3 regions of the Streptomyces sp. NPDC093510 genome follow, and region 2 is predicted to be linked to each of the others. Evidence: riboswitches for the same ligand, from Rfam matches in the RefSeq annotation. Region 2 holds a riboswitch; each other region holds the start of a gene.
What was found. A riboswitch is a leader RNA that binds a small molecule or an ion and turns the genes downstream of it on or off. The one in region 2 is predicted to bind S-adenosylmethionine.

Region 1: another riboswitch for S-adenosylmethionine. It lies ahead of thrC (threonine synthase); the one in region 2 lies ahead of AB0N81_RS13200 (hypothetical protein).
Region 3: another riboswitch for S-adenosylmethionine. It lies ahead of AB0N81_RS07085 (aminotransferase class V-fold PLP-dependent enzyme); the one in region 2 lies ahead of AB0N81_RS13200 (hypothetical protein).

What each region holds. Positions count from the first base shown of each region.
Region 1 covers NZ_JBFBEE010000002.1:180,425-185,595, reverse strand. The annotation lists gene groL (chaperonin GroEL) at 1-100, opposite strand, end outside; gene AB0N81_RS03200 (cold-shock protein) at 473-676, opposite strand; gene AB0N81_RS03195 (MoaD/ThiS family protein) at 1,096-1,371, opposite strand; gene thrC (threonine synthase) at 1,489-2,808, opposite strand; SAM riboswitch class I at 2,802-2,930, opposite strand; gene AB0N81_RS03185 (glucosyl-3-phosphoglycerate synthase) at 3,095-4,039, shown strand; gene AB0N81_RS03180 (trehalose-6-phosphate synthase) at 4,107-5,171, shown strand, end outside.
Region 2 covers NZ_JBFBEE010000007.1:49,793-54,963, forward strand. The annotation lists gene AB0N81_RS13180 (hypothetical protein) at 2-988, shown strand; partial or broken gene AB0N81_RS13185 (amino acid permease) at 1,131-1,345, shown strand; gene AB0N81_RS13190 (GNAT family protein) at 1,326-1,880, opposite strand; gene AB0N81_RS13195 (SDR family oxidoreductase) at 1,901-2,635, opposite strand; gene AB0N81_RS13200 (hypothetical protein) at 2,737-2,994, opposite strand; SAM riboswitch class IV at 3,039-3,148, opposite strand; gene AB0N81_RS13205 (radical SAM protein) at 3,190-4,548, opposite strand; gene AB0N81_RS13210 (translation initiation factor 2) at 4,774-5,171, shown strand, end outside.
Region 3 covers NZ_JBFBEE010000004.1:5,171-10,341, forward strand. The annotation lists gene AB0N81_RS07070 (Rieske 2Fe-2S domain-containing protein) at 1-113, shown strand, start outside; gene AB0N81_RS07075 (cytochrome bc complex cytochrome b subunit) at 110-1,747, shown strand; gene trpD (anthranilate phosphoribosyltransferase) at 1,938-3,002, shown strand; SAM riboswitch class IV at 3,098-3,215, shown strand; gene AB0N81_RS07085 (aminotransferase class V-fold PLP-dependent enzyme) at 3,420-4,793, shown strand; gene AB0N81_RS07090 (glycerate kinase) at 4,742-5,171, opposite strand, start outside.

The sequences.
Region 1 (5,171 bases), on a different contig from region 2:
CCTTGGGGCCCAGGGTCACCTTGACGGCGTCGGCGAGCTGGTTCATGCCGCGCTCGAGGCCGCGCCGTGCCTCCTCGTCGAACGCGATGATCTTGGCCATGTGAAGTGGTCCTCCCGGACGGGGTGGAAAAGCAAACGGACCGTGCTGGTGCCCGCGACGGACGGACTGCGTGCCGTGTGGTTCCTTGCCCCACTCGGCCTGCGGACCTCACCGACCCGATCCAAGTTCTGTCACTCTCACTGGGAGAGTGCTAAGCCCAATGATTAGCACTCGACCCCCACGAGTGCAAGGTGCTCCCGCCAGATCCGCCCGGCGCGCGGGAGCACGGACGCACATGAGGGGCTCGCCCCGAAGCACATGAGGGGCTCGCCCCGAAGCACACGAGGGCCCCCGGACGCACACGAGGGGCCCGTACCCCTGTCGGGATACGAGCCCCTCGCGCTACTTGCTTCGGTGGTCGATCGCGCCGAGCTAGACGGCGAGCTTGACCATGTCCGCCTGCGGACCCTTCTGGCCCTGCGAGATCTCGAACTCGACTCGCTGACCTTCTTCAAGGGTGCGGTAGCCGTCCATCTGGATCGCGCTGTAGTGGACGAAAACATCCGCACCACCGTCGACCGCGATGAAGCCGTACCCCTTCTCCGCGTTGAACCACTTGACGGTGCCCTGAGCCATGCCTAACTCCCCTATTACTGGCCCTTGCACAGGACCGCACTTCGCGGACCCGGGTCAGACCTCACCCCCCACTGATTGGGGGTGTGCGCCGGAACGCGTCGACCGCCGCTGAATGTATCTGTCCAACTGCCGTCTGCAACAGGTCAATCGGACGAGAATTCTGGGCACGCCCGAACGGTAATATGCGGAGAATTCGCCGGAATTCAGGGCAAGTCGGGCCAGGCAAAAGCGGCATAAGGCTCAAATGGGCAGCGCTCTTTGGCTACTTCTTGTCGGCTCCGGGCCGACTTCGTATATGCACTCGGCACTGACGGCGAAGCACGCTTCCCAACTGTACCGCGCTCAACCATGCAGAATTGCCCCCTCCGTTTCTCTCGCGGAGGGGGCAATTCAGATAACGCAGGGTGCTTGCGAAAAGATCAGCCGCCGGCGACGGCGGGAATGATCGAGACACCGGCGCCGTCCGGCGTGGCCGTCTCCAGGCCCTGCTCAAAACGGACGTCGTCGTCGTTCACGTACACGTTGACGAAGCGGCGCAGCTTGCCCTGGTCGTCCAGGACGCGGGCGGCGATGCCGGTGTGGTTCTTCTCCAGATCGGCGATGACCTCACCAAGATTCGCCCCCTCGGCGACGACCTCGGCCTTGCCACCGGTGTAGGTGCGCAGAATGGTGGGGATACGGACGTTGACGCTCATGGATTCACCTCGGTGATTGAGGGGGACGGTCAGGTGGCGCCCCTTCAGGGGCGCGGGGAACTGCGCGAGGACGGACCACGACCCGCGGTCGACAGCGGACCTCGGGCCCTACGGCGACTAGTCGGCGAGCCCCGCGGAGCGAAACGCTTCGAGACTGGGCTTGATCGTCGCCGTGGCCTGCGAAGTCTCAGCGACAGCGTCCAGCGTCTTCAGGCCGTCCCCGGTGTTGAGCACGACCGTGGTGAGGGCCGGGTCGAGGAGCCCCGCCTCGAAGAGCTTCTTCGTGACGCCCACCGTCACACCCCCCGCGGTCTCCGCGAAGATCCCTTCCGTGCGCGCGAGAATCTTGATCGCCTCGACGACCTGCTCGTCGTTCACATCCTCCACCGCACCACCCGTGCGGCGCGCGATGTCCAGCACGTACGGACCGTCCGCGGGGTTGCCGATGGCAAGCGACTTGGCGATGGTGTTCGGCTTCTGGGGGCGCACGACGTCGTGACCGGCCTTGAACGCGGCCGACACCGGGGAGCACCCCTCCGCCTGCGCGCCGAAGATCTTGTACGGCTTGTCCGCCACCAGGCCGAGCGCGATGAGCTCCTTCAGACCCTTGTCGATCTTCGTGAGCTGTGAGCCGGACGCGATCGGGATGACGAGCTGGTCGGGCAGCTCCCAGCCGAGCTGCTCGCAGATCTCGTACGCGAGGGTCTTGGAGCCCTCGCCGTAGTACGGCCGCAGGTTGACGTTGACGAAGCCCCAGCCCTCGCCCAGCGGGTCGCCGATGAGCTCGGAGCAGAAGCGGTTCACGTCGTCGTAGTTGCCCTCGATGCCGACGAGTTCACCGCCGTAGACCGCGGCCATGACGACCTTGCCCTGCTCCAGGTCGTGCGGGATGAACACGCAGGAGCGGAAGCCGGCGCGGGCGGCGGCGGCGCCCACGGCACCGGCCAGGTTGCCGGTGGAGGAGCAGGACAGCGTGGTGAAGCCGAAGGCGCGCGCGGCCTCGAGGGCCTGCGCGACGACGCGGTCCTTGAAGGAGTGCGTGGGGTTTCCGGAGTCGTCCTTGACGAACAACTTGCCCTGCTCGGCGCCGAGTTCGCGGGCGAGGTTGTCGGCCTTGACGAGCTGGGTCCAGCCGGGGTTCAGGTTCGGCTTGTCGGCCACGTCGGCGGGGACGGGGAGCAGCGGGGCGTAGCGCCAGATGTTGGCGGGTCCTGCCTCGATCTGCTTGCGGAGGGCTTCCGGGTCGCCGAGAGGCAGGTCGTACGCGACTTCGAGGGGGCCGAAACACTCGGCGCAGGCGAAGATCGGGCCGAGCGGGAACTTGGTGCCGCACTCACGGCAGGAGAGGCCGGAGGCGGGCCCGAGGTCGACGGAAGGGGTGGTGCTTTCGGTGGCGACAGTCTGCACAGCCATGGAGGCGAGGCCCTTTCTCCTCATCTTCCTCGCGACGCATCTCGCCGCGAGACGGAATTGGCACCTTCCCCACCGTGACCTCGCGGTCGGCGGGAGGGTTGCCGGGGCTTCAACGGGCCGTTTCCCTCTGCCCCTCTGGATGAGCGGTTTTCGATTATGGGTTTCAGTTGTCGATCTCAACGCGGCGGTGACCCCGACATGCGATGGTCACCGGCGTTGTTCAAGACTGTAACCGAAGCCCCGGACCCTTGAGATAGTCGTCCGAACCGCGAGATGGGTCACATCGAACACCTATGGGAGGACCGCGACCGTGCTGGAAGAGGTCGAGCGCTGGCTCAGCAGGCGTTCCTGGTCCGTCGACGACCGGCCGACGGCCCGGCTGACCGACGCCAAGCGCGCCTGCGGCGCCTCGGTGAGCGTCGTGCTGCCCGCACTCGACGAGGAGGGGACGGTCGGCGAGATCGTCGCCGAGATACGCCGCGAGCTGATGGAGAAGGTTCCGCTGGTCGACGAGCTCGTGGTGATCGACTCCGGGTCCACGGACCGCACGGCCGAGGTCGCGGCGGCCGCGGGCGCCAAGGTCGTCCGCAGGGACGAGATCCTGCCACGCATACCGGCCGTTCCGGGCAAGGGCGAGGTGCTGTGGCGCTCGCTGCTCGTGACGAGCGGTGACATCGTCGCGTTCGTCGACGCCGACCTGCGGGAGTTCTCCGCGGACTTCGTCTCGGGGATCGTGGGCCCGCTGCTCACCGACCCGGACGTGGCCTTCGTGAAGGCGATGTACGACCGGCCGCTGGGTGAGGCTGCCGGGCAGGGCGGCCGGGTGACGGAGCTGATGGCGCGGCCGCTGCTGAACATGCACTGGCCGCAGCTGGCGGGGTTCGTCCAGCCGCTCGGCGGCGAGTACGCGGCCCGCAGGTCGCTCCTGGAGCGGCTGCCGTTCCCCGTCGGGTACGGCGTGGAGCTCGGCCTGCTCGTCGACGCGCTGCACACGGTGGGCCTGGACGCGCTGGCGCAGGTGGACGTGGGGGTGCGCAAGCACCGGCACCAGGACGGGCAGGCGCTGGGGCGGATGGCGGCGGCGATCTACCGGACCGCACAGCTGCGGCTCGCCCGCGGCCACCTCGTACGCCCCGAGCTCACGCAGTTCGAGAGGGGCGAGGACGGGTTCGTGCCGCGGACGTACGCCGTCGACACGGAGGAGCGGCCGCCCATGAGCGGCGTCGCCGAGTACGCGCACCGCCGCGTGGCGTGACCGGTCCCGGCCAGGCGGAGTCCGGCCGTACGTTTGCCCGGCCCCGGGACGGGCTACGTTTTGCCACATGGTCTCCGAGCACGGTTCGTCAGCAGCGCAGGTACTCGTCGCGTCCAACCGCGGCCCCGTCTCGTACACCGTGGAGGAGGACGGGCGGCTGACCGCCAGGCGCGGCGGCGGTGGCCTGGTCTCCGGGCTCAGCGCCATCGGTGACGAGGCCGACGCCCTGTGGGTGTGCGCGGCGCTCGGCGACGGCGACCGCGAGGCGGTGCGGCGCGGCGTCGGGGAACCGGGCGTACGGATGCTGGACATCGACGCGGCCGTCCACGCGGACGCGTACAACGGCATCGCGAACTCGGTGCTGTGGTTCGTCCACCACCTGCTCTACCAGACGCCGCTGGAACCGGCCTTCGGGCCGGAGTTCCGTGCACAGTGGGCGGCGTACGAGACGTACAACCGGGCGTTCGCCGAGGCGCTCGCCCAGGAGGCGGGGCCGGGGGCCGCGGTCCTCGTGCAGGACTACCACCTGGCGCTGGTGCCTGGCATGCTGCGGGAGCTCCGCGACGACGTGCGCATCGGCCACTTCTCGCACACGCCGTGGGCGCCCGCCGACTACTTCCGGATGCTGCCGGACGACGTGGCCGAGCAGCTGCTGCGCGGGATGCTCGGCGCCGACCGGCTCGGGTTCCTCACCGGGCGGTGGGCGGACGCGTTCACCGAGTGCTGTGTGCGGATCGTCGGCGGGACCTCGGGCACTCGGATCGGTGTGCACGGGCTCGGCGCCGACGCGGACTTCCTGCGGGAGCGGTCCCGGCGTGACGACGTCGAGGAGCGGATGCGGGCGCTGCGGGAGCAGACGGGCCGGCAGGACGGCGAGAACCGGAAGCTGATCGTGCGGGTGGACCGCACCGAGCTGTCCAAGAACATCGTGCGGGGCCTGCACGCCTACCGCGAGCTGCTCGACACCCGCCCCGAGTGGCGGGAGCGCGTCGTGCACGTCGCCTTCGCCTACCCGTCCCGGCAGGACCTGGCGGTCTACCGCGAGTACACCGCGGAGGTCTCCCGGGTCGCCGAGGACATCAACGCCACGTACGGGACGGACGGCTGGACCCCGGTGGTCCTGCACGTCAAG
Region 2 (5,171 bases):
CATGCCGTCAGGCCGCCCGGTGTACCACCCGGCAGGCCACGACGAAGCGCTGCGCGCGGTACTCCGGGACCTCAGGGCCGGCCGGTGGGCCTCCACGCGCAACCTGCTGACCGAGACACCGGACTGGGGGCTGTGGACTCAGCGCACACAGATCCTGGGGGCCGCCGTCGCCGGTTCCGACGTGGTGCGGGCCTGGCGCACGGAGGAACCGCGCAGCGCGTCGGCCGCCGTCCTGCACACCCGCGTTCTGGTAGAGCGGGCCCTGCGCGCGCACCGCACGGGGCACCGGCGGACCAACGACCTGTGGCGCGAGGCGGTCGCGGCCTGCGCCGACGCCTCGGCCATGTCGCCCGAGGACCCCGTGCCGTGGATCTGCCTCCTCACCCTGGCCCGGCTGGACGTGGGGCAGCGGTGGGACGAGCACCGGGTGGCGCCGCCGGAGCCGATGCTCTTCCCCGGCCCCTGGCAGCTGCTCGCCGAGGCCGACAAGCGGGATCCGGGCAACCGCGAGGCGTACCACCGGATGCTGCAGTTCGCGTACGGGCGGCGTTCGGAGGGCCCGCTCACCGAGGCGTACGACTTCGTGCGGTGGGCGTCGGCCTCGGCGCCCGCGGGCTCCGCGCTGCACCTGCTGCCGCTGTACGTGCGGGTCGAGCGGTACCGCAGGGAGTCGGGGCAGGAGCACGCCCTCGATCCGCACCGGGTCTCCGGGGACGCCACGCGCACCGCGCTGATCGCCCTGCAAATGTGGTTCGACCACGCCGCGCTCGCCACGACCTCGCTCCTCGACCTCAACCACCTGGCGCACGCGCTGTGGGGCGCCCATCAGTTCCACGACGCGTCACGGGTCTTCCAGGCCCTCGACCCGTTCTTCACGACCGTGCCGTGGACGTACCGCACCCACTCCCCCGGCGACGCCGATGCCGCCGCCGAGGTCTTCGTCCAGGCCCGCGCCCGCTGCTCCGGCGCCTCCCGCGGCCTGGGCTGAGCCCGCCGGCCCCCGCCCCCTCACCGCCGTCCCCCCACCGGAGGTCCAGTCGTGTCCCGCCCCACCTGGCCGTCGAGCTCCATCCACGAGGCGGAGCGCCTCAAGGAGCTTGGCTACCCTGTCGGAGGAGACGTCCAACGAGCCGTGGAACCTGGGCCACTGGAGCAGGCCGATCGGCTGGGTCGCCGTGGTCTGGGTGGCGTTCGTGACGGTGCTGTGCTGTCTTCCGCAGGTTTCGCCGGTGACCGTCAGCTCGATGAACCGTTCGTCGCGCGCCGGTCGTACAGCACGCCGCAGGCGTACGGCTCCGACCGCGAGCAGGCCGAGGTCGACCGCCTTACGCGGGGCGGTCGTTGAGGATCTTCTGGAAGAGCCGGTGGTCGCGCCAGGCACCGTTGATGAACAGGTAGCCCGGCGCGATCCCGTACTCCTCGAAACCGCACTTCGCGAGCACGCGCTGCGACGCGGTGTTGTGCAGCAGCGTGCCCGCCTCGACGCGGTGCAGGCCGAGTTGGCCGTCCGCCGCCTCGCAGACGTGCCGCGCGGCGGCGGAGGCGAGCCCACGGCCCACGTGCTCCGCGTCGATCCAGTAGCCGAGGTTCGCGCTGCGGACCGGGCCCAGCACGATGTTGGACAGGGCGGCGTGACCGATGATCTCGCCCGCGCTCACGAGCACCCAGTGCGCGGACCGGCCCTCGCGGCCCTCCGCCAGCTGCGCCATGACCCGCTCGGCCTGGCCCTCCGTGGTGAAGAAGGCCGCGGTCCTGGCCGGGTCCCAGGGCGCCAGATGGGCGCGATTGCGCCGGTGGGCGCGGGCGAGTGCCTCCGCGTCGTCGAGTACGACGGGCCGGATGAGGACGTCTTTCGTGAGAGCGACCACTCCACTGATCATCAGCCCAGCCTACGACGGCGTCAGCGGCCGCCGGCGACCCTCAGCACCGTGCCGGTCGCGTACGAGGCGTCGTCCGAGAGCAGCCAGGCGACGGCCGCCGCGATCTCCGACGGCCGGCCGGAGCGTCCCATGGGGATGCCCGACGCGAGCTTCGCGGGGCGCTCCGGGTCGGCGTGGAACTCGGTCCAGATGACGCCGGGGGCAACGGCGTTGACCCGGATGCCGTCCCCGGCGACCTCCTTGGACAGGCCGACCGTCAACGTGTCGACGGCGCCCTTGGCGGCCGCGTAGTGGACGTACTCGCCGGGTGCGCCGAGGGTCGCCGCGGCGGACGAGAGGTTCACGATCGCGCCGCCGCCCGCGGCCTTCATGTCCCGCACCGCGCGCCGGGCGCAGAGCAGATACCCGAGTACGTTCACATCGAGTGCCCGGCGCATGCCCGCCACGTCGGCGTCGGCGAGAGGACCGACGGGGCCGCTCACCCCGGCGTTGTTGACCAGGCCTGTAACCGGGCCGAGCTCGGCGGCGGCGGTGTCGAAGAGGCGGTCGACGTCGGCCTCGTCGGCGGTGTCGACCCGGACGGTGACGCAGCGGCGGCCGGCGGCGCGGACCGCCTCGGCGGCCTCTTCCGCGGCCGTCGCGTTCGAGTGGTAGCCGATGACGACGTCGTGGCCGTCCTCGGCGAGACGGGCGCTGACAGCTGCGCCGATACCGCGACTGCCGCCGGTGACGACGGTGACGGGGTGGTGTTGCACGGTGGACCTCCGACTCGGGGTGGCTGACTGTCGCGCCCGCCCGGACGCGGGGATCGCCCGCGTCCGGAACACGTCGTCATCCTACGAAGCGGTGATCTTCGTCAGGGGGCCACCTTCACGGGGGTGGTGCCCACGGTGCCGCGCCGCAGCCTCAGCACGTTCCGGCGGGGCTGCCACTGTGCCGGGCCCCCGTGCTCCCGCAGCAGGGCGCGCAGCCGCTCCGGGTCGCGCGTCCACAGGGCCGAGGGCACGCCCCTGGTCGGGCCGAGCACGTGCAGATCGATCCGGCCGTCGTCCGAGACGTCGTACGCGGACAGGAGCACGTCGATCGAGGTGAGGGTGTCGTGCGGGTGCGTCATGGTGCGCCTCCGGAGTCGTGGACCCCGGTGTCGCCGACCCCGGTGATCCGCCGTTCCCCGTGCACGTCGCACGGGGCGGGTCGTCACCCGGGGCACCCGCGACGGAGCGGGGTGCCGTCCAGCGAGCCGGGGCTTGACGCTGGAACTCGTGACCCGGTCCGACCGTAACACGGCGCCTCTGCGGCCGGTCCGGGGCTACCGGCTCCCCTCCGGGACGACGGCGTCCTCGGGAGCGGCCGCCTCCGCGGGCAGGCTGTCCATGAAGGAGCTGACCGAGAAGACCGCGTTGCCGGGGCCCGCCGGGCCGTATCCGGGCGGCGAGCTGAGGCCGTTGGCCTCCATCGTCGCGCGGTAGGCCTCCAGGAGCCGCACGTGGTACTCCAGCGGCGCACCCTGCGGGTTCGCCTTGCCGAGGGGGGTCGTGGGCTCAGGGCACCAGGTGGTGAAGCGGGGCGTGATGCCGCGCGACATGAAGTACTGCAGGCCCTCGACGGTGGAGTCGATGGCCTCGTCGACCGTCTTGAAGCCGAACGGCTCGGCCATCTCGACACCCGCGACGAAGTTCGGGATCACGTTGCGCGGCCCGAACACCTCGGCGGAGTCCAGGATGCGGCGGTGCCACTCGTCGCGGCCGACGTAGCGCTCCTTGCCGGGGCAGTACCGCTCGAAGAGGTACGGGTCCCACACCTCGTAGTTGGGGTGGTAGATCCGTACGCCGTAGTCGTGGAAGCGCTGCACGTCCGCCTTCGGCAGGGCCTGCGCGACGACCTTGCCGATCCAGCGGCCCGGGAAGCGCTCCTCGATGGCCTTCGCGTACTGCCCGTAGAAGTCGGCCTCGTCCTTGCCCTGGAGCTGCGTGGTGATGGCGCCGCCGGTGAGCGTGTACGCGGTGGACGACTTGTTCGTGTCGTACTTGTCGATGATGGCGAGGGCTTCGAGGACCTCGTCCATCGGCTTCACGCCCGTGTAGGGGCGACCCGCCGCCTTCTGCTGGCGCCAGTTGTGGTTGATGTCGCAGTACTGGCACTCCTCCTTGGCGCCGAAGTACTGGCAGACCCGGAAGACCGTCAGATAGATGAGGTAGCCCCACTGGATGGTGGGCGCGACCTCCATCACCGACTTGCCGTTCTCCAGCGTGTGCCGGTAATAGTCCGGCATCGGGGGCAGGCCGACGTCGGAGATCCGCACGCCGTCCAGGTAGAGGCCGAGCACGCCGTTGTCGTCGGCGGCCACACGGTAGGGCGAGGACGGGTTCACACGCACCGAGACGACGGTGCGGCGCAGCTCGTACGGGCCGCCGGTGAGGACGATCTCCTCCGGCGGGCGGCGCAGCGCGGCGGCGCCCAGCTCGGGGAGCGTGCCGTGGTCGAAGGAGAAGATGAAGTACGACTTCGGCTTGACGTCGCCGCCTTCGTTGTCGCTCAGCGCGGACTCGTCGAAGGCGATGCCGCCGCGCAGCAGATCCTCCTTGATCACGGCTTCCCGCGGCACGTGCGGGAACCGCTCCATGAGTGACTCGATGAGCTGGGTACGGCTCTCGCTGCGGCTTGGCATGTGCCGGGCACCTCGGATCCTGTCGATCGATCTGTTCAGACCACGCTAATACCCTGCGGATGCTTTCCGGATCCGACTCCGGTCGCAGCGCGCATCCGCCGCAGGTCTATCCTGCGGGCCCGGCCGGGCGGTCCGGGTACGATCTGCGGCATGCCGCCCGCCGACCCCCACATACCCGCCCCGAAGTGCGGAAACGGGTCACACACGACCGCCTCCCGAACTAGAATGAACAATCCCGAAGCGGGCAGCGGGCAGCGGGCAGCGGGCAGCGGGCAGCGGGCAGCGGGCAGCGGGCAGCGGGCAGCGGGCAGCGGGCAGCGGGCAGCGGGCAGCGGGCCCGAGGGATCTGGTCGCGTGCGGCACGTCCTTTTCGCCGCACGGTCGGCGACCGCCCTGCACCGGCTCCTCGACGTCCTCCCCGTCTTCGCCGGTGACGACCGCGTCCGCCGCCGCTTCACCCTCGTCCCCGGCTCCGACTTCGGCACCGACGCCCTCCGGGCGGTCGAGCGGGCAGGCGGCCGCACCATCCCGTGGGCCGAGGCCCTCGCCCGCCCCCACGACCTGATCCTGGCCGCCAGCCCCAAGGGGGGCCTCGACGGGCTCCGCGGCCCGTGTGTCCTGCT
Region 3 (5,171 bases), on a different contig from region 2:
CGGCTGGCCACGCCCTGCCGCAGCTGCGCATCGGCGTGAACGAAAAGGGCTACCTCGAGGCGCTCGGCGACTTCGAAGAGCCCGTCGGTCCAGCTTTCTGGGAGCGCGGATGAGCACCACCACCACTTCCTCCAACGAACAGCGCAAGCAAGCGCCCGCCGGCGAGCGCGTCGCCGACTGGGCCGACGGCCGGCTGGGGATCTTCTCCCTCGCCAAGGCCAACATGCGCAAGATCTTCCCGGACCACTGGTCCTTCATGCTCGGTGAGATCTGCCTGTACAGCTTCATCATCATCATCCTCACGGGTGTGTACCTGACGCTGTTCTTCCACCCGTCGATGAACGAGGTGGAGTACCACGGCAGCTACATCCCGCTGCAGGGTCAGCTGATGTCCGAGGCGTTCAACTCGACCATGCACATCTCCTTCGATGTGCGCGGTGGTCTGCTGATCCGGCAGATCCACCACTGGGCGGCGCTGATCTTCCTCGCCGGCATGTTCGTGCACATGATGCGCGTGTTCTTCACGGGTGCGTTCCGCAAGCCGCGTGAGGTCAACTGGCTCTTCGGCTTCCTGCTGTTCTTCCTGGGCATGTTCACCGGTTTCACCGGCTACTCGCTCCCGGACGACCTGCTCTCCGGCACCGGTGTCCGCTTCATGCAGGGCGCCATCCTGGCGGTGCCGGTCATCGGTACCTACCTGTCGATGTTCCTGTTCGGCGGGGAGTTCCCCGGCGGCGACTTCGTGGCGCGGTTCTACTCGGTGCACATCCTGCTGCTGCCGGGCATCATGCTCGGCCTGATGGTGGCGCACCTGATCCTGGTCTTCTACCACAAGCACACGCAGTTCGCGGGCCCCGGAAAGACCAACAAGAACGTCGTCGGCATGCCGCTGCTGCCGGTCTACATGGCCAAGGCCGGAGGCTTCTTCTTCCTGGTCTTCGGTGTCATCGCGGTCATCGCGGCGGTCGCCTCGATCAACCCGATCTGGGCCATCGGCCCGTACCGCCCGGACCAGGTGTCCACCGGCGCCCAGCCCGACTGGTACATGGGCTTCGCCGAGGGTCTGATCCGTGTGATGCCGGGCTGGGAGATCAACCTCTGGGGTCACACGCTCGTCCTGGGCGTGTTCATCCCGCTGATGATCTTCCCGCTGGTCCTCGCCGCGATCGCGGTCTACCCGTTCATCGAGTCGTGGGTCACCGGCGACAAGCGCGAGCACCACATCCTGGACCGCCCGCGCAACGCACCGACCCGTACGGCCTTCGGTGTCGCGTGGATCACGGCGTACATGATCATGCTGGTCGGTGGTGGCAACGACCTGTGGGCCACCCACTTCCACCTGTCGCTGAACGCGATCACCTGGTTCGTCCGGATCGGCTTCTTCGTCGGACCGGTCATCGCCTTCATCGTCACCAAGCGGATCTGCCTGGGTCTCCAGCGGCGCGACAGGGACAAGGTGCTGCACGGCCGCGAGTCGGGCATCATCAAGCGCCTGCCGCACGGCGAGTTCATCGAGGTCCACGAGCCGCTCGGCAAGGACCAGCTGCACACGCTGACCGCGCACGAGCAGTACAAGCCGCTCGAACTCGGCCCGAAGGTCGACGAGAACGGTGTCGAGCGCAAGGTGTCCGGTTCGCAGAAGCTCCGGGCCAAGCTCTCCAAGGGCTACTACGGGGAGGACAGCCAGATCCCCAAGCCCACCGCCGAGGAGTACAAGGAGATCACGAGCGGCCACGGCCACCACTGATCACCTGATTGACCTCCCCCACTCTCGGCTTCGCTCGAGCGGGGGACGCCCATGGTCGCCACGGCAAGAGCCCCGTCCATTGCATGGACGGGGCTCTTTGCCGTCCCCGGGGGCTGGATAGGGTGGTCCCACCCCGCATTCCCGGGGTGTTCTCCACATACGCATGAGCAGACGAAGACCAGGAGCGGCTATGAACGCTGTGACCCCCGCAGGAGGCGACACCGCGGCGGACCGTTCCTGGCCCGTCGTACTGAACGGCCTGCTCGAAGGCCGTGACCAGAGCGCCGACGACACGGCCTGGGCCATGGACCGCATCATGCGGGGCGAGGCCACCGACGCGCAGATCGCGGGCTTCGTGGTCGCGCTGCGCGCCAAGGGCGAGACCGTCGAGGAGATCTCCGGTCTGGTCCGCGCGATGTACGCGCACGCCAACGTCATCGACGTACCGGGCCCCAGCGTCGACATCGTGGGCACGGGCGGCGACGGCGCCAAGACCGTCAACATCTCGACCATGTCCGCGATCGTCGTCGCGGGAGCGGGCGCGAAGGTCGTCAAGCACGGCAACCGCGCCGCCTCCAGCGCGTCCGGCGCCTCCGACGTGCTGGAGAAGCTCGGCGTCAACCTCGACCTCACCCCGCAGCGGGTCGTCGAGGTCGCGGACGAGGCCGGCATCACGTTCTGCTTCGCCGTGAAGTTCCACCCCGCGCTGCGGCACGCCGGCGCCGCGCGCAGCCAGCTGGGCATCCGGACCGTCTTCAACCTCCTCGGCCCGCTCACCAATCCGGCCAAGGTGCGGGCCCAGGCGGTCGGGGTCGCCGACCCGCGGATGGCGCCCATCGTGGCGGGCGTCTTCGCCGAGCGGGGCCACTCGTCCCTCGTCTTCCGCGGCGACGACGGGCTCGACGAGCTGACGACGACGTCCACGTCCCGCGTCTGGGTGGTGCGGGACGGCGCCGTGCGCGAGGAGGCCTTCGACCCCCGCGACGTCGGGATCGACCTGGTGCCCGTCGAGGCGCTGCGGGGCGCCGACGCCTCGTACAACGCGGAGGTGGCGCTGCGGCTCCTCGACGGGGAGGGCGGGCCGGTGCGGGACGCGGTGCTGCTCAACTCGGCGGCCGCGCTGGTCGCCCTCGCCCCCACCGACGCGCCGCTGGCGGAGCAGATCCGGGCCGGTATGGCACGGGCGGCGCAGGCGATCGACTCCGGGGCCGCGAAGAAGTCCCTGGAGCGCTGGGTGGCCGCCAGCAACCGCTGAGGGGCTCCCTCGGGCCCGACGATGTGACGCAAGGCGCAGTCCGGATTCTGGACTGCGCCTTGCGCGTCGAAGATCGTGTGGCAGGATGCTGCACAGGTCATGAGTGACAGCGACTACGGCCCCGGCCCGCTGTCCGGCAACCCTCCGTCCGTGGCGGGGTGCCCCGGGTGAAGACCAGGTCGTACGCAGCAAGGCGTATGGCAAGCGCGGACCCCTCGCACTCTTTCGAGTTGACACAGCCCAGGGGTCCTGGTCATCGAGGGAGCAGTCTCGTGAGCAAGCGAATGTGACAGGGCTTTCACGCCCCGCCTCCGCACACCCTTTTGCACTCTTCTCCCGCGCCGTCGACGTAGCTCGGACACAGCTCCGACGCAGCTCCGGCGCGGTGAATTCACCTGCCTCTCACGGGAGTTCGCCATGTCTGTTTCCGCCGTCGCCGTCGACGCCTCCGTCTGTGCCCCGCTGCCGGTCCTCGGCAGGGACGTCACCGTTCCGCTGGTCACCGGCGGCGAGGTGAGCTACGCCGCGCTCGACTACGCGGCGAGCGCACCCGCGCTGCAGCGGGTGTGGGACGACGTGGCGGCGTACGCGCCGTACTACGGCAGCGTGCACCGCGGCGCCGGGTACCTGTCGCAGCTCTCCACCGACCTGTTCGAGAACAGCCGGGTCGCCGTCGCCGAGTTCCTCGGCTGCCGCGAGGACGACCAGGTCGTCTTCACCCGCTCCACCACCGACTCCCTGAACCTGCTGGCCGCGGCCCTGCCCGCCGACTGCCAGGTCTTCGTCTTCGAGACCGAGCACCACGCCTCGCTCCTGCCGTGGCGCGACGCCCGGGTGACCTACCTGAACGCGCCGCGCACCCCCGACGAGGCCGTCCAGACCCTGGAGCGCGCACTGGCCGACCGCGACCCCTACGGGCCCGCCCTGGTGTGCGTGACCGGTGCCTCCAACGTCACCGGCGAGCTGTGGCCGGTGCGGGAGCTGGCCGCCGCCGCGCACGCCCACGGCGCCCGGATCGTCCTCGACGCCGCGCAGCTCGCGCCCCACCACCCGGTCTCCGTCGCTGAGTTGGACGTCGACTGGGTCGCCTTCTCCGGACACAAGCTGTACGCGCCCTTCGGCTCGGGCGTCCTCGCGGGCCGCTCCGACTGGCTGCGGGAGGCCGAGCCGTACCTCGCGGGCGGCGGCGCCTCGCGCAAGGTCGCACGGCGTGCGGACGGCGGAGTGGACGTGGAGTGGCACGACACCGCGGCCCGCCACGAGGCGGGTTCGCCGAACGTCATCGGCGTCTACTCGATCGCCTCCGCCTGCAAGGCGCTCACCGAGGCGGGCTTCGACGAACTCGTCGCCAGGGAGCAGTACTTGATCGGCAAGGTGCGCGAGGGGCTCGCCGAGGTGCCCGCCGTGCGCGTGCTCTCGCTCTTCGGGGACGACGCGCCGCGCGTGGGTGTCATCTCCTTCGTCGTGGACGGCTGGAACAGCTCGCACTTCGCCGCCGCGCTCTCCGCCGAGTACGGCATCGGCGTACGGGACGGCCTGTTCTGCGCCCACCCGCTGGTGCGCACCCTCCTCGGCAGCGAGCCCGACGAGCCCGGCGAGTGCGGCGCCCCCGAGGCCGCGCCGGGCGAGAGGTCGCTGAACGCCATCCGGGTGAGTTTCGGCGCGGGCACCCCGGACGAGCACGTCGAGCGCTTCGTGCGTGCCGTCAAGGAGCTGGTGGCGGACGGCGCGCGGTGGAACTACCGCACGGAGGACGGGCGTTGCGTGCCGGACACCAGCGCCGCCGCCTGAGCCGCCGCCTGCCCCGCGGTCGGCCGGCCGCCCGGCAGCCGTGACCCGAGCTGGATCATCCGCAGGGCCCGTTCCGTCGCGTCGGTGAGGAACTCGTCGCCCCGGCCGAGCGCCTCCGTCAGCGAGACCGGGGCGGGCAGGATCGAGCTGTACGCGTCCACGCCCAGCGCGCGGACGGTGTGCGCGCCGTCCCCGATCGTGCCCGCGAGCACCAGGACCGGGCGGCCGGACCGCTTCGCGCGGCGGGCCACCTCGGCGGGGACCTTGCCGCGCGGAGTCTGGTGGTCCAGGGCGCCCTCCGCGGTGATGACCAGGTCGGCGCGGGCGAGCCGTTCGTCGAGGTCGAGCCGTTCGAGCAGGACGTCGAAGCGGGGGAGC